DNA from 3 places in the Acinetobacter sp. GXMZU3951 genome. Region 3 is predicted to be linked to each of the others. Evidence: predicted binding sites of a transcription regulator. Region 3 holds the regulator's gene; each other region holds the start of a gene.
What was found. Region 3 encodes PhoB, which activates phosphate uptake and scavenging genes when phosphate is short. Its sites were predicted from a motif close to TGTCATNAANCTGTCATAA; they were not measured.
Positions count from the first base shown of each region.

Region 1: the regulator PhoB is predicted to act here: its motif matches at 2,742-2,760, upstream of ACX17N_RS04160 (inorganic phosphate transporter).
Region 2: the regulator PhoB is predicted to act here: its motif matches at 5,128-5,146, upstream of ACX17N_RS03125 (DNA translocase FtsK).

Region 1 covers NZ_JBTLFO010000002.1:217,577-225,326, forward strand. The annotation lists gene metH (methionine synthase) at 1-2,366, opposite strand, end outside; gene ACX17N_RS04160 (inorganic phosphate transporter) at 2,808-4,430, shown strand; gene pgaD (poly-beta-1,6-N-acetyl-D-glucosamine biosynthesis protein PgaD) at 4,806-5,231, opposite strand; gene pgaC (poly-beta-1,6-N-acetyl-D-glucosamine synthase) at 5,259-6,521, opposite strand; gene pgaB (poly-beta-1,6-N-acetyl-D-glucosamine N-deacetylase PgaB) at 6,534-7,750, opposite strand, start outside.
Region 2 covers NZ_JBTLFO010000001.1:671,088-678,837, reverse strand. The annotation lists partial or broken gene ACX17N_RS03155 (EF-Tu C-terminal domain-related protein) at 1-89, shown strand, start outside; gene ACX17N_RS03150 (metal-dependent hydrolase) at 906-1,787, shown strand; gene rimI (ribosomal protein S18-alanine N-acetyltransferase) at 1,903-2,361, shown strand; gene ACX17N_RS03140 (arginyltransferase) at 2,398-3,213, opposite strand; gene aat (leucyl/phenylalanyl-tRNA--protein transferase) at 3,233-3,967, opposite strand; gene trxB (thioredoxin-disulfide reductase) at 4,050-5,003, opposite strand; gene ACX17N_RS03125 (DNA translocase FtsK) at 5,257-7,750, shown strand, end outside.
Region 3 covers NZ_JBTLFO010000003.1:370,833-378,582, forward strand. The annotation lists gene ACX17N_RS07545 (MATE family efflux transporter) at 1-660, shown strand, start outside; gene ACX17N_RS07550 (SDR family NAD(P)-dependent oxidoreductase) at 712-1,551, opposite strand; gene ACX17N_RS07555 (TetR/AcrR family transcriptional regulator) at 1,761-2,447, shown strand; gene phoB (phosphate regulon transcriptional regulator PhoB) at 2,668-3,378, shown strand; gene phoR (phosphate regulon sensor histidine kinase PhoR) at 3,389-4,747, shown strand; gene asd (archaetidylserine decarboxylase) at 4,820-5,671, opposite strand; gene ACX17N_RS07575 (sulfurtransferase) at 5,668-6,516, opposite strand; gene pncB (nicotinate phosphoribosyltransferase) at 6,630-7,750, opposite strand, start outside.

The DNA of each region.
Region 1 (7,750 bases), on a different contig from region 3:
TTCTCACACGGTACCATCACGCCAAGGTCAACAATGTCGTAACCATTACAGCCAAGGACGACGCCCACGATGTTTTTACCAATATCGTGTACGTCGCCTTTTACGGTCGCCATCAACACTTTACCTTTAGATTGGCTACCGGTTTTTTCAGCTTCAATGTACGGGTTGAGCCAAGCCACGGCCTGTTTCATTACACGTGCAGATTTCACCACTTGTGGTAAGAACATTTTGCCCGAACCGAACAAGTCGCCGACCACGTTCATACCATCCATCAAAGCACCTTCAATTACATCGAGTGGACGTTTAGCTTTTAAGCGTGCTTCTTCAGTATCTTGGTCAATATAAGTGGTGATGCCTTTAACGAGGGCATATTCCAGACGCTTTTCAACCGATTCATTCCGCCATTCCAGATTTTCCGCTTCTTTTGCTGCACCGCCTTGACCACGGTATTTTTCAGCGACTTCAAGCAGTTTCTCTGTCGCAAGTTGACCAGATTCACCTTGGTTCTGGTTTAAAACAACATCTTCAACCGCGTCTTTCAGCTCTTGTGGAATATCGTCGTAAATCGCCATTTGACCAGCGTTCACAATCCCCATGGTCATGCCTTGTTTAATGGCATGGTAGAGGAATACCGAGTGAATCGCTTCACGCACAGGCTCATTGCCACGGAATGAGAACGAAACGTTCGATACACCACCTGAAATCATGGCATGTGGCAAGTTTTGTTTAATCCAGCCTGTGGCTTCAATAAAATCCACAGCATAGTTGTTGTGTTCTTCAATCCCCGTTGCCACCGCAAACACGTTCGGGTCAAAAATAATGTCTTCAGCAGGGAAGCCAACTTCATTCACCAGAATTTCATAAGAACGTTTACAGATTTCACGCTTACGCGCAGCGGTATCTGCCTGACCGACTTCGTCAAAAGCCATGACAATAATCGCAGCACCGTACTGACGGCATAAACGGGCCTTTTCGACAAACTCGTCATAACCTTCTTTTAAGGAAATCGAGTTGACGACAGGCTTACCTTGTACGCATTTCAAACCCGCTTCAATGATTTCCCATTTTGATGAGTCAATCATAATTGGCACACGGGAAATATCAGGCTCAGATGCCACCAGATTCAGGAAGTGCACCATCGCATTTTGCGAATCGAGCATGCCTTCATCCATGTTGATGTCGATGATCTGTGCACCGGCCTCAACCTGTTGCTGTGCAACTTCTAAGGCTTCGGCAAAGTTTTCTTCACGGATTAAGCGCAGAAACTTTTTCGATCCAGTAACGTTGGTACGTTCGCCCACGTTTACAAAGAGTGAGTGATCATAAATGTTAAACGGTTCTAGACCACTGAGACGACACGCAGGTACGGTTTCAGGCACTTGGCGTGGCTTAATGTCTTTCACGGCATTGTAAATGGCACGAATATGATCTGGCGTGGTACCACAGCAACCACCGGTAATGTTAATCAACCCGCTTTCAGCAAACTCTTGGATGAATGCCGCAGTTTGTTCAGGTGTTTCGTCATATTCACCAAAGGCATTTGGCAAGCCTGCGTTGGGATGGGCAGAAACAAAGGTATCCGCCACATCAGCAATGGTTTTCACGTGGGGACGCATGGCATCGGCACCCAGCGCACAGTTAAAACCAATCGAGAGCAAGTCGGCATGACGTACCGAGTTCCAGAACGCTTCCGCAGTTTGACCGGTTAAGGTACGACCTGAAGCATCGGTAATGGTGCCTGAAATCATGATGGGCAGTTCACGACCAAGTTGTTTGAACACTTCTTTCACGGCAAAGATTGCCGCTTTACAGTTCAGGGTATCAAATACCGTTTCAATCAGGATGATGTCTGCACCACCTTCAATCAACGCATGCGTCGCTTCAATGTAGTTTTCTTTCAGTTCATCAAAAGTAATGTTACGGAACGCAGGGTCGTTTACATTGGGTGAAATCGAGCAGGTTCGTGAGGTTGGTCCCAATACACCCGCCACAAAACGAGGCTTTTCAGGCGTTGAGTATTTCTCACAAGCCGCTTTGGCCAAACGTGCTGCTTCACGGTTAATTTCAGGAACCAGATCTTCCATGTGGTAGTCAGACATGGAAACCCGTGTGCCGTTAAAGCTGTTGGTTTCAATAATGTCTGCACCGGCATCGAGGTAAGCTTCGTGAATGCCTTGAATAATTTGCGGCTGAGTAAGTACCAAGAGGTCATTGTTGCCTTTCAGATCGTGTGCCCAATCTGCAAAACGCTCACCACGATAATCTTCTTCTTCTAACTTGTGGCGCTGAATCATGGTGCCCATTGCACCATCAATAATCAATATACGCTCGGCGAGAAGTTCTCTAAGGGTGGTAAGCGTGGACATAAATAACCCCAATACACGACAATTCTTGAAATGGCGCATATTTTAGCAGAACTCAGGCTTATTTTGAGTTTAATTCAGCTTTTCGACTGGCGAGTTAGCAGGATTCATGCAAAAAAATGGCTTTATCGGTTGTTTTCATAGAAATGAAATATTACACAGGCAAGATGAATCCGTTTCGAATTCAAGGTGAAAGCACATCGATAGGCGATAAATTTTTTTACAATTCAGAATTTCATTTACTTTTTTGCATGAAATATTTTTTTGTTATAAGTATTTGAAAAAAACTGATTTACAACAAAAAATCATCACCAAGTTAGGGCAGAATGATTTAAAACAGGTCAATTGTTAAAAATTTGGCTTTATATGGCACCTGTTTGTCATATAATTGTCATAATTTAATTTAACAATAAGGGGATTTTATTATCCTCTTAAACCGTCTGCATGAATTCAAAAATTCCTCCCGTCCAAGATCGTATGCATTCGGCATCGAACAAATCGACGAATGTGCATGTTCCAACACCGAAATTTTTTATGCCGGTGTTTTTTACGGTCATTATTGCGACTCTGATTTATATCGGATTTCAGGTTTCTGCTGATTTGTCGCATGTGCCACCGTTAAGTTTGTATTCAGTTATTCTTTTAGCGACGGCATTACTGATTGCTTTAGGCTTTGAGTTTGTGAATGGTTTCCATGACACAGCCAATGCAGTTGCAACTGTTATTTATACCAACGCATTGTCTGCACCTGTTGCGGTCATGTGGGCTGGTTTTTGTAATTTCCTTGGGGTAATGGTTGCCAGCGGTGCAGTTGCTTACGGCATCATCGCCTTGCTGCCTGTCGAACTCATTATGAATGTGAGTTCGGGTGCAGGCTTCGCGATGGTCTTTGCCATGCTGATTGCGGCAATTCTATGGAATTTGGGCACTTGGTTCTTGGGTATTCCAGCATCGAGTTCGCACACTTTAATTGGTTCTATTTTGGGTGTAGGGGTAATGAATTACCTGTTGCATTCAGGCAGTGGCGCCAGCGGTGTCGATATGGACCAAGTCATGAAAGTGGGTAAAGCGCTGTTGTTTTCTCCATTAATCGGTTTTGCATTTGCTGCGATCGTATTTTTGTTGGTGAAGAAAATCTTCAAGCGTCAGCTGGAATTGTTCCAACCACCTGAAGGCAATAAGCCACCACCACCAATGATTCGTGCCATTTTGATCTTTACCTGTACCGGTGTGAGTTTTGCACATGGTTCAAATGATGGTCAAAAAGGCATGGGCTTAATCATGTTGATCTTGATTGGTTTGGTGCCATTGGCTTATTCATTGAATAAAAACCTTGATCAAGCGCATATCCAGTCATTTGAGCAATTGTCATCTCAAGCGGCAGTAGCCATTTATCCTGCTCATGCGGATATTCCAGATGAACAAGCGCGCCAGACCATTACCACGTACATTCAAACCAAAGAAATGACGCCAGCTGTAGTACCAGCTTTGGCAAGTTTGACTGATCATTTGGGTGACCGTGTTGCTGAATATGGTGACTTAAAGAACATTCCTGAAGAAGCGGTTTCTTCTATTCGTAATGACATGTATTTAAGCACGACTGCATTCAAGCGCTTAGACAAAGCAGATCAGTTACCTGCAATGTCTGAGGCAGACAAAAAAGTCGTGAAAGAATACCGCAGCAATCTCGATGGTTTCTTACAATACATCCCGACATGGGTCAAAGTAGCAGTTGCCTTGGCGCTTGGTCTGGGAACTATGGTCGGCTGGAAGCGTATTGTAGTGACTGTGGGTGAACGTATTGGTAAACATCACATGACTTATGGTCAAGGTATGTCGGCTGAACTTGTTGCGATGTCTACCATTGCAGCAGCAGATGGCTTTGGTATGCCAGTATCAACCACGCACGTATTAAATAGTGCGGTGGCAGGTACGATGGTGGCCAATAAGTCAGGCTTGAACTTGGCTACAGTGAAGACGATTCTTTCGGCATGGATTTTTACACTTCCTGCCACTATCTGTTTATCTGGCGGTTTATACTGGTTATTCCTCCAGTTCGTTTCTTAAGTATATTTCTAGGCTCAAGAAATGAAATAAAAGCGCTGCATCTGTCAGCGCTTTTTTATGCTTGTGAAATTATCGAATGCTGGATTGGTTGCAAGAATGCTATGCAAAGTATTGTGGGATCGTGTGGTATAGACTTTCAGAGTCTAAATCAGACAATCAGTCTCGTGCAGCTGAGAAGTGTGCAATGATTGAAGTACATAGCTGGATAGAGGATCTGGTTATGAGCCAAGAATGAGATTTGATCTAGAGGATTGAACCGAATGCTGGAGCCATTTAAAGGACTTGGTGAGTCTCAAATGGTATACAGATAAAAAAACCTCAAGCGGAACTTGAGGTTAATTATTTGTACTTAGACTAGGCTGTTTCTTTATTTGTTTATTCTAAATCGATAATTTGCCCATGGGCATTATGATGCACGGTGGTGATTTTATGCTGCCGTGACTGTTCAATTTTCTGGTTATCCAGCGCAAAATAATCGGCATATTGCTGGGTCGCTATAGGCTGCGCATGTGATTCGGTCTTCACACTTGCAGATGGCATAAATCGACTCCAAAGCAATAAACCCACACTACACAGCAGTAACTCTAGCCCGCCATATTCAAGACTTAGACTCAGGGCATTCAGGAGATGATGGACTGCGGCACTCTTTTGTAATTGAATCAAAATCCACACCAGCAAAAAGGGACGCCACAGCATCAGCCAAGCCCCCCACATTAAAGCGGTGCTAGTATTCGACACATAGCGTTTATGCCATGGTAAATGCTGGCGTAAATCAATCACTAAATCATGTTGTGATTTCATTTGAAGTTACTCTAAATATGTAAAACGTTATAAACGAATACCACGATCAGGGCTGACCCAACGGGCGCGTTTATCTTCGCCACGTAGTAAAACTTTAGGGAAGGCCATAATGGTGGCACTGAGGGTGATCAGCCAAAATACAAAGGGATACCAAATCATCCAGAAGTAATTTTTCCCCAGGTTTGGTTCATATCGACTATCCATCCATTTGCTTAAAGCAAACTGAATCAGGCAGGTGGCTCCCAGCAAGACACCACTGCCATAAGGCAGGAAAGGGGAGCTAATGCCATTCAGTGCTGTGATTGGGAAAATGAAATGGATGAACCAAAAGATGGCGAGGATGAGCATCAAATAGGACCAGACCAAGGTCAGGCATAGCTCTAGCATCAAAGGCCATAAAAAATTTAACTGTGGCTTTAACAATACATCCAGATTTTTAATCAGCACCTGTGCACCGCCCATGGCCCAGCGTAACCGCTGTTTCCAAAGTCCCGATAGCGTTTCAGGCATTAAAATCCAGACCAAGGCATTCGGCTCAAATTGAATGTCCCAGCCTGCACGTTGTAGCTTCCAAGTAATATCAATATCCTCGGTGAGCATATTGGGCGACCAGTACCCCACTTGATGCACTGCACTTTTACGAAATGCGGTAATCACGCCAGAAACGGTAAATAGCCGTCCAAAACTACGCTGCGCACGCTTAATCATCCCCACAATGGAGGAGAACTCACCGACTTGAATTCGCCCCAATAGTGTCGAACGGGTACGAATGCGGGGATTGCCTGTCACCGCTGCAATATTCGGGTTTTGAATAAAATGTCGCATCATCCATGTTGCCGCATGTGGATCAAGCAGGGCATCGCCATCAATCCCTAACAGAAATTCTGCTTCTGTCACAAGACTACCTGCTTGTAGAGCCATGGCTTTGCCTTGGTTTTGCGCCAGATGTACCACGCGTAAGCGTTCATGCTGGTGTGCCAATCGATTCAGTACTTCAGCAGTATTGTCGGAGCTGCCATCATTAATCGCAATTACCTCAAAATTCGGATAGTCGAGTTTTAAAGCATGGCTGATGGTCTCTTCAGCATTATCTCCCTCATTAAAACAGGGGATAAGTACAGCAACCAAGGGATAATGGTTTAAGGTTGCTGGCTGCTGATAGGCGGGTTGCTTACGTTCTTTGGCATAGAAAATTAGTGCCCCTAACATCCAGAGATAAGACATAAACAGCGGATAATAAAATACAAAGTTGAGTGCATGACGCAAGCCTTGAGTAAAATACGGGTACATGCGTAACTCCTGTTAAGGCACTAATTGAGAAGATTTGGTCGCAAAAACATCATGCATCACGTTTGCATCAGGATGTCCTTGAATGGGGTCGTCCGGATAATAGGCAACATGCATGACCCCATGTGCATACAAATCTTGAATGGTTGAAGCTAGCTCTTGAGATGGAATTTTTTGATTGGTGCGCCAGTTGGTAGCTTGTAGTTCAAATACGGTTTTCTTTATGCCGTTCGGATAGCTTTTGACCCGTTGCAGAATGTCACGATAAAACTGATCTGCATCAGTGGCCTGTTCCATATAAGGCATGGCCATAATGGCGGTGAAATCATAACGTTGTAATGACTGCTCTAAAGACTGCGAATACCAGTTTTCTGAATAAGGTTTGAGTGCCACTTGTGCATACAGATTGCGTGCTGTGAGCAAGAAAGGCTCGTATTGACGAACTTGGCTGGCAAGCTGCATGGCAAAATCATCAATGCTTTTGGTTTTATACGCGGTCCATTTTTGTAATAGCGCATCGTCCGCACGAATTTGCGCTAAATTTGTCGGTAAGCCTTGTGCAGCATAAGCTTTTAAGGCATTTGGGCTAGCATCTTCATAATCGGACAAGGTGGTATCGTCATGGAATAAAATGCCGTTAAATGGTGTGGACTTGGCCAAATCTTGATAAATATCTCTGATGGTTTGGCGTGCTTGAGCAGAATAGGGGGATAAACGTAAATAGCCCATATTCAAGTGATCCGCGCTGACTTGTTCAGTCACCACTACATCTTTACTCACAGGATTGTTTTTTGGTAAATCCCATGCCAATAAAGGCATCCAAGCGTAAATCCGGCTGACTTGGGTGCGGGTTTGAATCTGCCATGCCACGTGATTAAATAAATCAGCGCGCATAGGCACATGGCGATTCGGGAAATATACCATATCCGCAGAACCATCACCATCGGGGTCAGAGAAGGCTTGTAAATAGACGGTATTTACGCCCATGGCACGAATACGATCTAATAAAATCCCCAAATTACGTTCTTGCTGCTCGGGGTTTGGGTCGTAGATATAGTCCAAATCAATGTGCATGATTTTTTGTGCACGATTATTATCCCCCAAGTTCATCTCGCGATTTTTGATTTCTTGAGCAAGATCGGCAGTGGTCATATTGCCTTCAATCAAGATGCGATTTAAGGTTTGTAATGAACCACGGACATGATCGGGTCCATCATCCAAAGTGATAGTAA
Region 2 (7,750 bases), on a different contig from region 3:
CAATCGCAATGGACCCAGGTCTACGTTTTGCGATCCGTGAAGGTGGTCGTACAGTAGGTGCTGGTGTTGTTGCGAAAGTAACTGCATAATCACTCTATTGTGTGAAAAAAGCGCTCCTTTGGGGCGCTTTTTTTTGCTTCTATAATCCAGTAATTGTAGGTTTCATCAGTAACGCGCAATCTACTCTTTCTAAGACGTAGTGATAATTATCTTGGACAGCTTAAATAGCTGATGAGTATGGGATGGTCTGTAACATAGACTTGGTTACATATGGATTTATAAGTGATGTATGTGCCAATAACCAACTGTTTTAAGTGACATGTTGGCTATGGGTTTGGCCTAATTCGGCTATTTTATTCGGTCTGCCACATATGTAGAAAAGATTATTAACCAGATGTGGAAAGCTGCCTGCATTGTCTCGATTGTCGGCTAATTTGATCCAAGGCATCTGGGTTTTGAGTAAATTTTAAGGTGATCCTCTGCTCTATTTTTCCAGATAATCCGACCTAAGCCTTGAGCTGTTTCCAGTAGCGCATTGCACTTGAGCATACTTTTAGGTTTAGACCCTTTGAGTAAAGTGGGATATCCCTTGAGTTTAAGTGTAGGGGGAAAACGTCAATTGGTTGTGCACAAAATGTTTGGTGAGGTTTTATTCCTCTGAGCATAGTCTGGCTAAATAATGACATCCGTTCAGCTTTACGTCATAAAGCCTTGTGCTGCATTCCTCCCATCTTGGTATTCAAATCAATACGAAAATTGTCAAACAATTCCATCATTAAACTGTCCTTAACTGATACTTTCCTGACCCTATCTGCGCTTATCACTCTACCGCAAAACCGTAATATTAGAATCAAGAAAAACAAGCATAAATATGATCAGACCATGATGTCTGTAGGAGTCTCAGGATGAATGCTAAGGTAAAAATTACCAACCGTGCAGGAGCAAGTTTTCCGGTGCGTCGTATGAATTTTAATTTTGAACAAGTGCCTGAATATTGGATGAATGGCTCAGCAGGGCTCACACATTTTATGACGGCCTTGTCGGCACTTTTTCCAGCGGGTGAGCAGTTCTTTATTGATAGTGTGCGTGCGGTACGTTATCACCCAAGCATAAAAGAGAATGAAGCCTTACAAAAAGAAATTAGCGCGTTTATTGGGCAAGAGGCTATGCATACACAGGAACATGTCGGTTTCAATGCTGCGGCGCAAAAGTATGGGCATGATGTTGCGCGTTTAGAAAAACAGACCGGTCGTGTAATTCAGGGTTTTCGTAAGACTGCGGCAATGCTATTTAAGCCAGTGGGCGTTACTCAAGAAATGATTGATTTAATGGGAACAACTGCGCTAGAGCATTTTACCGCAACCATTGCATCACAGTTATTAGTAAATCAGCATATTCAAGCACTGATGACGGATGAAACCATGTCGACCATGTGGTATTGGCATGCGATTGAAGAAAATGAACATAAAGCTGTGGCTTATGATGTATTTGAAGGGGTATTTGGAACCGGGGTTAAGGCTTATCTGGCTCGTTGTGGTTCATTGATTACCGCCATGATGACTTTATTTGTGGTGCAAAGTTATTTTGTCTTCCGCTTATTAAAAGATGATCAACAATTGAATTTCAAAGCCCTCAAAGAGATTTATATCTATGGTTATAGCCCGTCTAAGGGGATTATTGCGGGTATGGGACGTGAAATGCTGGCCTATTTTAAACCGGGCTTTCATCCCAATGATTTAGATACGGTGAATTTATTAGCCAACTGGAAAGCAAAATTAGGCTTCTAGGCGGCACTTTATGCTCAACAGCCATAGGGATAGTAAAAATATCCCTATTTTACTTCGACTCTCACATAAAAATTTTTATAATGCCAGTTCATATAGATTAGTAAGATGAACGAGCATGATTCGTTTAATGCAGCAAGCCGATGTCAATGCGGTGGCACAAATTGAGAAATTGGTACAAAGCCACCCATGGAGTACGAAGCAATTTCAAGATGCAGTGGATAGCTATCAATGTACGGTGATTGAGCAAGCTGGGCAGGTGGTGGGTTTTTGTATTTTACAGCCAGTCTTGGACGAAGCCAATTTAATCTTGATGGCGATTCATCCCAATCAGCAGGGTAAAGGTTTGGGCTATCAGCTCTTGGAACAATCGATTACTTTACTAAAAAATCAGCCAGTGCAAATTTTCTTGGAAGTCCGCGAAAGTAATCAGGCGGCCATTGCCTTGTATGAAAAATCAGGCTTCCACCAAATTGATCTGCGTAAAAATTATTATCCATGCCCCAAGGGTGGACGCGAGCATGCCATTATTATGGTTAAAGCCTGCAGCGATGACTTTGCGCAACTGTTTAAGTAATCAATCGATAGAGTACAACGAACTCTATCTTATTGGTTATTTAATAATTGAATTGTTCCAGCCTGAGGGCAACGTGGTCATTAATGAGTTTCCCAACAGTTGAATTTCCTCTGCACTCAGTGAACGGTTGATACGACGCCATTGACCATCAAGCAAGACTTCTAAAGGGGTGTACTGCGACTTGTAATTCATTTTATTGGAATGTGGCACCCAATAGCCCAAATAGACATAATCTAAATCTTGTTGCTGTGCATATTCAATTTGTTTCATGATTGCAAATGCCCCTAAAGAGCGGCGGTTTTCGTCGGGCTCAAAAAAAGTATAGACCGCAGACAGACCGTCATCTAGTTGATCGCAGGTTGAAACACAGAGTAACTGATCTTCTTTCCATAGCTCGAGAAAGAAACTCTCGGTACAAGTATGAATCAGGAATTTTTCGAACTGATCATAGCTCGGCGGAAACATATCGCCATCGGCATGGCGAGCATGAATATAACGCTCATATAAGGTGTAGTGCACATCACTAGCATCTTTGGGTTGGGTAATTTTAACGGTTAAATCCTGATTGCGTTTCCATGCTTTTTTTTGCTTGCTGTTCATCTGGAAGTCTTGTACAGGAACACGGCAAGACAGACATTGGCGACATAAATGACATTCGGGACGATAGACAAAATCACCACTACGACGGAATCCGACCCGTGATAGTTCAGATAAAGTCACCACATCAATTCGATGTGCTGGATCTAGAAAAACCATCCGTGCTGATTTTTTTTCAAGATAGCTGCATTCATGTGGCGGTGTAATGTAGTACTGTAAATCATTTAACAGGGACTTCGGGTGATAAGAATTCATAAAGATCCCTCTATTGTTCTCATTCGATTAACTGCGAAGATAACGCTATTCTTTTACTTGAAAATACACCCTCTTGATACTTTTTCCAATCGATAGGGGGTTGTTTTATCATATCTTGTAACGAATTTAAGTACTCTTGTCGAGAAATCGTACAGGCACCTAGACTGAGTAAATGATCATTCACTAGCTGGCAGTCTACCCAAGCCAGTTTATTTTCTCTAGCGAGCAGCATGAGCGTGTAAAATGCCATCTTAGAGACATCGGTGCGCAGGCTAAACATGGATTCACCAAAGCAGCCTTGACCAATACTGACCCCATAGAGTCCCCCAACCAGCTGTTCTTGTTCCCAGACTTCTACACTATAGGCATAACCAGCGGAAAACAGGCTTAAATAGCCTTGAATAATGTCTTCTGAAATCCAAGTTTCATCGGCATAGCTACGGGGTAAGGCACAGGAGCGAATCACGGTTTCAAAGGCATGGTTGATGGTAATTTTGTAGTCATGCTTTTTCATGGTGCGCAGTAAGGATTTACTCGGATGATACTGCTCAGGTCGAATAATGCAGCGTGGTTCTGGGCACCACCAGCAAATCGGTTCATCAGCGGAAAACCATGGAAATAGACCATGGGTATAGGCCTCATATAAGGTGGAAGGGGAGAGGTCTGCACCGATACAAATCAGTCCGTGTCCTTCAGGATCAGCGGCAATCGGATCAGGAAATAAATATTCAGAAGGGGCTAAAGTTTGTGGCATGATGTTATTCGGAGTGTCATTCTTTGCTCTATCATACATAAAAAAACCGCCCAAATCGGGCGGTCTTTTTTGATGCAAAAGATTATGAACCGAGTGCATCTAAATATTTTTCAGCATCCAGTGCTGCCATACAGCCTGAACCTGCTGAAGTAATCGCTTGACGGTAGATACTGTCAGCCACGTCACCCGCTGCAAATACACCTGCAACCGATGTTGCTGTGGCATTGCCTGAAGTGCCACTTTGTACTTGAATATAACCATCACGTAAGTTCAATTGACCTTCAAACATGCCAGTATTCGGTTTGTGACCAATCGCAACGAATAAACCTTGAACGTCTACATCTTGAGTGCTTTCATCTATGGTTGATTTTAAACGTACAGAAGTTACGCCTGTATTGTCACCCAATACTTCATCCACTTGATTGTTCCAAAGAATGCTGATTTTGCCTTCTTTTTCTTTTTCAAATAAATGATCTTGAAGAATTTTTTCAGAGCGTAAGCTGTCACGACGGTGAACAAGAGTTACATGTGAAGCGATATTCGACAAATAAAGCGCTTCTTCTACGGCAGTATTGCCGCCACCGACCACCATGACTTTTTGGTTTTTATAGAAGAAACCATCACAGGTTGCGCAGGCACTCACACCTTGACCCATGAATTTCGCTTCAGACTCTAAACCTAAATACTGTGCAGTCGCGCCTGTTGCAATAATTAAGGCATCACAGGTGAACTCTTCCATATCACCTTTAAGGACAAATGGGCGAACACTGAGGTCGACTTCATTGATATGGTCATACACGATTTCTGTGCCAAAACGTTCTGCATGGGCTTGCATACGCTCCATCAGGGCTGGACCTGTTAAACCTTCAGGATCACCAGGCCAGTTATCCACTTCGGTGGTTGTGGTTAATTGACCACCCAATTGTAAACCAGCAATCAGGGTTGGTTTTAAATTGGCACGTGCCGCATACACTGCAGCGCTATAACCCGCAGGGCCAGAACCTAAAATAATTAATCGTGAGTGACGAACGCTCATCCGCGACATCCTTTTTTTCTTTCAAAATTTATGAAATTATACGTGAAAGTGTATAACAGTTGTGTGTGATCAATGTGGGTAATATTGATCATGCAAATCGATTTGAGCTATATAGAATTAAAGTTAACAACAAGCCCTCATAATCTTGCATCTTTTTTACGTGAACAGGTGCATAATATCAGGTTTTATTAAGAAACAAATTCAGGTTGTTTTCCAGAAAAACATGAATGAAAAAATGCCTACAGGACAGAGTATGACTGCGGTGTCGGGTGCTTATGCACAGCGCTTAATTTTGACATTATTTTTAGTCTCGTTTGGAATTTATCTGTTCCTTGCAACAGTCACTTATACGCCTTTTGATCCCGGTTGGATGCATATTTCCAGTGATACGCAACAGGTGTCAAATGCGAGTGGGGTTGCTGGAGCGTGGATTTCAGATTTATTGTTCGGATTTTTAGGCTGGGCAAGCTTACTCATCCCAATTTTTTTGTTTATTGAAGCTGTACAAGTCTGGTGGCCTCGCAGTTTTCTGAACCGACCTTTCCGCTATGCAGCGCAGTTTTTTATTTTGTTGGCATCAGCCACTTTATTATTCCTGTTTTGGGAAGTACCAGCAGATACTCTGACCAATGCATCAGGCGGTATTATTGGTTATGAGCTGGGACAAAGCTTAAGCCAATTACTGACAGTCTATGGTGCTGCATTTTTCTTGCTGGTATTTTGGCTGGTACTTTTCACTTTGGCTTTCGGGGTCAAGTGGAATAAAACTTGGCAAACTCTCCAAGCGACTCCGGCTTATTTACAAGATTTATTTTATAAAAATGTGCCTGAGAGCGAGTCTGATTTTGATCGAACAACGCCACAGGTTAAAAAACAGGTGGTGGCTGTTGCACCCGCAAAAGCCCTTGCCCAAGATGATGTGACTCCATCTACAGAAACTCAAGCTGCCGAGCAGCCATTTGTGGCCAGTGCAGCCGCAGAGCGTCTCTTTGATGATATGGTGCAGAAAGAAGCGAACACCACATCATCTACGCAGATAGATCTAGACGATGATGAAGAGTTTGAAAAAACCTTAGCCAAAGCACATCAATTAGAGCAGGACAGTCAGCGCAAGATCGCTTCAGGTGAAGTCTGGCGAGCGCTGAATACGAATAATGATCATCAGCATAAGCAAGATATTGAAGCCTTATTGAAAGCCGCTGAAGATGAAACCATTATACCAAAGCACGATTTTGGTTCAGTGGTGGCACGTCAGCAGCATGAAGAAGCTCAATTCGAGATGAGCTCAGTTCAAGCCAAAAATGGGTTGGATTGGGATGATGATGAGATCTTTGATGAGTTATTGGCTGCTGTTCCAAACGCAAAAACTGCGACGGATGTCCATACGCCATTTCAGCGTCCTGAGCTTCAAGTGTTGCAAAGCACTGAGTTTGCCACGCAAGCAGCGATGGAATCCGCAGCACTTGCAACGGTAGCCACAGCTGGTGCAGTGGGGGTCGCAGAGGGAGCGGTTAAGGCGCGCTTACTGAATGATGAGCTGAATCGTTTTCTGGATGATTTTGATGCCGAAGAGCAACAGGTCGCACGTGTAGTTGAGTCGCCTAGCAGCTCTTATGCGCAATCTTCAGCCTTTGTGCAAGCCCCTATTCAGCATACCACCCTTGAACCTTCGGTGCCGTCTACATCGCCAGAAAAAGTGGAATTGTCCAAAGAAGCCTTTATTGAGGCATGGCAAGAAACCGCAGGGAAACCACAAGACGAAGATGAAGAGTTTGATTTTGATGCACCATTGACGGATGCAGCGGGACGCCCAATGTCGCGTGCCATGCAAGTAGCGCAGAAACGCCGAGATTTATCAACTTTACCAAGTTTGGATTTACTGGATCGGGTCGATCCAAACAAGAAAGTCAATTTTACTGCAGAACAGTTGACACGCCTTTCAGAACTGCTGGAAATTAAACTGCAAGAGTTTAATGTTAAAGCCAAAGTGATTGAAGCCCAGCCAGGTCCTGTGGTAACACGCTTTGAACTAGATTTAGCACCGGGGGTAAAAGCATCCAAAGTTACCAATATTTCCAAAGATTTGGCACGCTCCATGTCGATGGCATCGGTACGTGTGGTCGAGGTGATTCCGGGCAAACCTTATATTGGTATTGAAATTCCGAATAGTGCACGTGAAATGGTGCGTCTGATTGAATTATTAGAAACACCCGCCTATCGAGACCCTGCGGGTTTATTGTCGATGGCAATGGGTAAAGATATTTCAGGCAACCCAGTGATTACCGATTTAGGTAAGGCACCGCATATGTTGGTGGCAGGCACCACGGGTTCAGGTAAATCGGTAGCCGTAAACTCGATGATTTTATCGATGCTGCTGAAATATACTCCTGATCAATTGCGTTTGATTTTAATTGACCCTAAGCAGTTGGAACTTGCGAACTATAATGACATTCCTCATTTACTTACACCAGTTGTCACTGACATGAAAGATGCGGTGAATGCATTGAATTGGTGTGTCAATGAAATGGAACGTCGTTATAAACTGATGTCTTTCCTTAAAATTCGTAAATTGGCCGATTATAACCGTAAGGTTGAAGAAGCGATTGCCAATGGTGAGGATTTGATTGATCCGACATGGAAGCCCAGTGATTCGGCTACGCAGGAACGTGCGCCACGCTTAACGCCATTACCTTCCATTGTGATTGTGGCGGATGAGTTTGCCGACATGATTATGCAGGTGGGCAAGA
Region 3 (7,750 bases):
AAATATCAACCTGAATTGACCCGCATTATTCTGCGCTTAGGCATTCCAACAGGCATTCAAATGGTCACGACCTCTGTCGCAGGCTTAGTGATTGTCGGAATGGTGAATCGCTATGGCTCTGAGGCGACTGCGGCCTATGGTGCGGTCAATCAGGTACTGAACTACATTCAGTTTCCAGCCCTTTCCATTTCCATTGCTGCCTCGATTTTTGCGGCACAAGCGATTGGTGCGGGCAAAGCCGATTTACTCACCAAAGTTACCCGTACCGCCCTGCGTATGAATATCATCATTACCGGCATTTTGGTGATCTTGGCCTATCTATTCTCAAAATATCTAATGGCCTTGTTTATTATCGACCCTGAAGTCGTGGCATTGGGGCAACAACTGCTGTTTATTGTACTGTGGTCCATTTTATTTTTTGGTGCCAGTGCGATTTTTGCTTCGATTATGCGTGCCAGTGGCACCGTCAATGTTCCAATGCTGATTAACATTGCCGCTATCGTACTGATTGAAGTGCCGTGCGCCTATTTGTTTAGTCAATGGTTTGGCTTAAAAGGCATCTGGTATGGCTATGCTTTGGCATTTGTCAGCCTCTGCATCATGCAAGGCCTGTATTATCAGTTAATCTGGAAAAAGAAAACGGTTGAAACTTTAATTTAATCGTTCATCCGCAGAAAAACGTGCTGAATCCAGACTCAGCACGTATCATGTTTATTTAAACCGTTTGCTGAGCGAAGTCGCCATGGCGGTCACCTTTTGATAGCCCGTAGGCAAAAGGCGTTGAATCAGATCTAGGGACTTGGCATCGTTCCCAATCAACACGCGGCGTTTGTCTTTCTGCACCGCGTTTAGAATTTGACGTGCAGCTTCTTCTGGCGGAATCCGCAACAGCTTATTAAAAGCTCGTGCCGATTTCTCAGGGTTCATGCCCAGACTGCGCAAGCTGTCGTTCATGCGCGCATCATTGGCAATATTGGTTCGAATGCCACCGGGATGGACACAAAGCGCACTTACGCCACAGTTTTCAATATCCAGTTCTTGGCGTAAAGATTCGGTAAAACCACGTACCGCAAACTTAGTGGCATTGTAAGCCGATTGGGTCGGTTGTGCTGTTAAACCAAACAAACTGGAAATATTAATAATATGCCCCTCACCTGTTTGCTTAATCAAAGGCAAGAACTCTTTGGTGCCGTACACCACCCCCCAAAAATTAATCCCGACAATCCATTCCAACTCATCATAACTTGCGCCTTCAACCGTCGAACCCAATGCCACCCCAGCATTGTTGAAAATCATATTGACGGAACCATGATCTTGCACAGTTTCTGCAGCCCAAGCCCGCACAGCATCACGATCGGCCACATCCAGTTTTTTAGTGGTCACTCGCACCTGACTGTCTTTCAATAGTTCTACGGTTTTTGCCAAACCTTGCTCATTAATATCACTAAGCGAAAGATGACACCCCTGTTGCGCTAACAGCAGTGCCAGTTGTTGACCAATTCCTGAACCCGCACCCGTGACGGCTGCCACTTTATTGTTAAAATTTTTCATTTTGTTTCCTTATGGGTTGCATAGACGCTAACAATGCCATCACTGTTTTTTGATGGTCTATGCGTTTGACTGAATCAATATAAATTTGACAATAACCATTGTCAATAATGATCAGATAAATGTGGTTTGCAATTTTCAGCCTGCTTAAATTTAGGTATTTGTGGCAATTGTTGTTAAACTATACACCGTCTTTGCTACGTTTTGCCTCTATGACTCACTCCAATACCAACGATGCAGAAAAAAACGAGAATCCACTGAAAAATAAAGAACGTCAGTTTAAAGGGCTGTCTCTGAGTGAGCGCAAACTTGCACGTCGTGAAAAATTAATCGAAGCTGGTATTGAGGTGTATGGCACCCACGGTTTTTTTGCCGTAACCGTGAAAGATATCTGTAATGAAGCCAAACTGACTGAACGTTATTTTTACGAATCGTTTAAGAAAAGTGATCAGTTATTCCAAACCATTTTTGTAAAACTGATTGATGAACTTCAGCACAACGTGATGCAGGCGATTATGCAAGCCTCTGGCAATCACGAAAAAATGGTAGATGCGGGACTCACGGCCTTGTTGAGTACACTCAGAGATAATCCCCGCATGGCACGCATTATTTATATTGATGCCATGCTGGTACAAGAGCTACATAATCAAGCCACCCTGCACGAAACCATGTTGCGCTTTGACCGCATGATTCATGCTTTTGTCATGTTAATGATGCCGAACCTGCCACACTCAGAACGTGAAATTTCATGGGTTTCAACCGGCTTAAATGGCTATGTCACGCAAATTGCGATTCGCTGGGTCATCAGTGGCTTTAAACAGTCTCTGGAAGATGTACTGGCCTCTTGCCGCGTGGTGTTTATTGCACTGTTATCTTCATTTTCGCCTAAAAAAAATTAAATTACAGCAATTTAATTTTTACGATAATTTAAATTTGATTTGCATCCAGCAAAGGAGATTGTCTAAAATTGTTCATGTTTTCGACTAAAAATTGTCACAAAACTTTGCGAAAATCGGCATTCTCCCCTATTCTGCAATGATACTGTCATAATTAATCTTTGTAATAAGCCTGTCATAAATAAAAAACGGCCTACCGTTATCATCAATAGGATATTGCGTTGTGAAAGATGACTACATACTAATCGTCGATGACGAACTTCCCATTCGAGAGATGATTCATACCTCTTTGGATATGGCAGGCTTTCAATGCTTACAGGCAGAAGATGCAAAACAGGCGCATCAAATGATTGTCGATCAACGCCCAGCGTTAATTCTGCTCGACTGGATGATGCCGGGTGGTGTCAGCGGTGTCGATCTCTGTCGTCGCCTGAAACGCGATGAAAATTTATCTGAAATTCCTGTGATTATGCTCACTGCGCGCGGAGAAGAAGACCATAAAGTCCAAGGTCTCGATGCAGGTGCAGATGACTACATGACTAAACCGTTTTCGACACGTGAATTGGTATCGCGCATTAAAGCCGTATTGCGTCGTGCCAATGCTCTGAGTGGCGAAAAAACCATTGATGCCAATGGTTTATTGCTTGACCCAGTCAGCCAACGCGTGAGTTTTGGCAATAACATTCTAGAAATGGGCCCAACGGAATATCGTTTGTTGGCCTTCTTCATGACCCACCCTGAACGTGCCTATACTCGTGCGCAGTTGCTTGATCAAGTCTGGGGGGGCAATGTTTATATTGAAGACCGTACCATTGATGTGCATATTCGTCGCTTACGCAAAGTCTTAGAGCCCTATGGCGCAGACCGTTTTGTTCAAACCGTACGTGGTACGGGATACCGTTTCTCTACCCGTGCAGATGTAGCCCTAGGTTAATTTTAAATTTATGTATGAACCCTATCCTGTCCCCGAGCTGGCTCGTGAACATCAAAAATTCCGTTATAGCAGTTTATGGATTTTTGCCAAGCAAGACTTACGCTTACTGGCATTCCTGCTGCTAATTGCGGGCTTTATCGGACTCGGTATAGGGTATTTCTGGATCTGCATTTTTGCTGCCTTCACCATTTTCTTTGCCTTCCAACTGCGTTCCTTGTATCTGGTCAATGAATGGATTTCCAATCGTCCCTATGATGTTCCCCCCAATCTAAATGGAATTTGGGGCGCTTTGCTGTTTAATGTTTATCGTGCCCAACGCCAAGAGCGGATTGTACAAGCCGAAATGGTCGGTTTGATTGATCGCGCTCAGTCTTCGCTGGTGGCTCTGGCTGAAGCCGTGGTGCTGATTGATGAACTGCATCAGATTGAATGGTGGAACCCTGCGGCTGAAAAGCTGCTCGGGATTCAGGCGATGGATCGGGGGCGTAATATCATGACCATTTTACGCCAGCCAAGTTTTATCGAATACTTCAAGCAAAGTGATCAAAACCCGGATGGCATAAAAATGAAGTCCTCGGTATTTGAAGATCACTATGTGCAGATCAAAATGACCCGTTTCGGGGGTGAAAGTCGCTTACTGGTCGCCTATGACGTGACGCGTATGCATAATCTGGAACAAATGCGTAAAGACTTTGTCGATAATATTTCACACGAATTACGCACGCCATTAACGGTACTCAGTGGCTATATTGAAACCTTTACCGATCAGGAAGATTTAAATCCGCGCTGGAAACGTGCTTTCGAGCAAATGCAGGCGCAAACCAAACGCATGAATGCTCTGGTCAATGATTTACTGCTGCTGTCGCGCTTAGAAAACAATAAACAAATTGCCAAGAATCAAATCATTGAAATGCCAAGTTTAATGAATCAATTATTTGATGATGCGCAGGCCTACAATGTTGATTATGGACATACCTTAAATCTCGACATTGACAGCCATTGTGACTTGATTGGTTCAGATACCGAATTGGCCAGTGCCTTTAGCAATCTGATTACCAATGCCATCAAATACACCCCCAAAGGCGGCACCATTACCATGGGCTGGCATGATGATGGCGAACATGGTTATTTCACCGTGCAAGATACTGGTATTGGCATTGACCCGAAACATCTCCCGCGCTTAACCGAACGTTTCTATCGAGTCGATAGTGCACGTAGCCGTCAAACAGGCGGAACAGGGCTGGGACTGGCGATTGTGAAACACGTGCTGATGCAACATAACGCGCATTTAGAAATTGAATCCAAAGAAAATCAAGGCTCAACTTTTAAAGTGGTGTTCCCGAAAGAACGCCTGTATCACATGAGCTAACTGATTATTTTTATAGTATTTTGAATCTGATGATTGAGATGGCTATACAGCATAGCCATCTCAAGCCGTCTATTACACAGTATGACCGAGCGCCTGCCCCATCACCACCGTTGAATTGGCTTTGAACTGGGCATCCCACTGCATTTTATTTTGTTCAAACAACACAATCGCAGTTGAACCCAAATAGAAACGGCCTAACTCCGCGCCTTTTTCAAGGAATAAATTGTGCTGGTTTAACTCTAAACGACCTGTCGGTTTTACCTTGCCAGTCGCAACCGTTTCAATCCCAGCCACAATCATCGCCCCGACTAACACCACAGCCATACGCCCCAATTCGGTGTCAAACAAGCACACCATACGTTCATTGCGCGCAAACAAACCGGGAATATTTTCAGCCGTGGTTTGATTTACAGAGAACAATTCACCAGGAACATACAGCGTTTCCGTGAGTGTGCCTGCAAATGGCATATGCACACGGTGATAGTCTCGTGGTGACAAATACACGGTGGCAAATTCACCTTCTTTAAACGGTTCAGCCAACTGCGGATCGGCAATCAGTTTTTCAACCGAAAAACTTTGCCCTTTGGCTTGGAACACTTCACCAGCTTCGATATGACCCAATTGGGAAATAGCACCATCAGCTGGAGAGACAATACTGCTGGCATCCATATCAATTTCACGGACACCTTCTTGTAAGGCACGCGTAAAAAATTCATTGAAGGACTTATATTTCAACGCATTTTTCTGCTCTGCAATTGACATATCAATGCCATATTGCGCTTTAAATGCAGAAATCACCGTATTTTTAATTAACGGATGTTCACTGGCAGCAAGCTTACCGACCACACGGGATAATTGATGTTGCGGCACAACACGTTGTGCTTGAATAAAGAATTGTTTTGTTAAACGTGAGGTGAGGCTCAAGACGGTAACTCTCCAGTAACAATTGGACTATCGAGGCGATTGCCCCATTCACTCCACGCACCATCATAAGCTCGAATCTTCCAACCCAATACACGACCCAGAATATAAGCCAAACCTGAACGATGATGTGACTGACAGTACACCACCACAGGTTCTTGTAAATTGAAACCTTGTTGTTCTAAGCGTTGTTGCGTGCGTTCTAAAGCATACAATTTTAAATGATTTTCACGGTCAAGGGCAGTACTCCATTCAAAATGGCGTGCATTTGGAATATGACCGCCACGTCGAGCTGCCAATCTTAAACCCGTATATTCATCTTCGGTACGACAATCCCAAAGCTGAATTGCCTGTTGCTGGACTAAGGTAAGCAATTCTGCATATTCAATTCGGACCTGATCTTGGGCAGCCAGATTCAGCTCAACCAAAGGCTGCACAGGGGCGAATTGCTCCTGCTCCGAAGTTGTTGGCAAGCCTGCCGCCAACCATGCATGAATGCCGCCATTTAATAATGAGGTTTGATAAAAACCCAAACAGTGTAAATTCCAGATCAGTCGCCCGGCCCAAGCACCACCTTCATCATCATAGACCACCACATGATGTTCAGGACTAATATTCAGATAAGCAATTAATTGTTTTAAGCCTTCTGCATCAGGCAATAAACCTGTGGCATTTTCCTCTTGGCATAGCAATTGCGCGGGCTTCAGTGGAATGGCGTGCGGAATATGCAGCTGGGCATAGACTGAGCTTCGACTTAAATCCACGATACGTAATTTTTCATTGTCTAAATGTGGAAGTAAATCTTCCACATCAATTAATAAACCCAAATTTAGTGTCGATTCCGTCATGATGTTTTACACGTTTTGTCCTAGCAACTGCTTGATGTTAGCATACGCTGATGTCTACTGAAGGCTGATTTTCTGATTCTTTTTTGCAGAAAATCAGCAATATAAATCAAAGCTTACACTGGCTCACTGATTTGAAAAACCTGTCTTAAATACGCCAAGAAAGTATCGTTATCGGTCATGGTCTTGCCTGGGCTATCGGAAATTTTTGCCACCGACTGACCATTACATTCCACCAGTTTCAGCACGATATTCAGCGGGGTTTGCCCCATATCGTTGGTCAAGTTGGTTCCAATCCCGAAACTGACCTTAAAACGGTCTTTAAAGTACTGATGCAATGCCCAAGCTTTATGTAAATTCAAGCCATCACTAAAGGTCAGCATTTTGGTACGGCTGTCAATTTTTAAGGTCTGGTAATGAGCATAGGCTTTATCGCCCCAAACAAACGGATCACCACTGTCATGGCGTAAACCATCAAACAATTTGGCAAAATACAGATCAAAGTCGCGCAGGAAAGCATCCATCCCCACCACATCGGTTAAGGCAATGCCCAAATCACCGCGATATTCTTGCACCCACGTTTCCAATGCGGCCTTTTGAAAATCACGTAAGCGCACATCCAGCGCCTGAAAGGCCTGCAGGAATTCATGTGCCATGGTGCCAATTGGTGAAATGCCCAATTCTTTGGCCAGCAGCACATTGCTGGTTCCCCGAAACACATTCGGTACAGCTTGGTGAAAGGCCTGAATCACATGACGCTGCCAAGCCAAGCTATAGCGACGGCGGGTACCAAAATCGGAAACTAAAAATGGAGGATCCTCTGGACGCTGCTGTTGCTCACATTGCTGAATAAACTCAATTTTGGCTTGTAAGCGACGTTCACCTTCTGCCAAAACTTCAGGAGAACGCAGGCGTTGGAAATACAGTTCATTGACAATGGCCAAGACAAAAATTTCGAACATCATGGCTTGCACCATCGGGCCTTCTACCCAAATGTCCAAACGGCCTTCACTGTCTATGCCGGTATGAATAAAACGGCGTTTAAGCTGGAACAGCTCCAGATAATCCACGAAGTCACTTTTAATGAAACGCAGACCCCGTAAATATTGCAGTTCATCTTCCTGAAAACGCAGTTGACACAAATAATCTAACTGCTCATTCAAGTCTTCTAAAATGTCGACCAAAGGATAAACCGTTTCATCCAAATTACGGCAACGGAAATGATAGACACTATGCG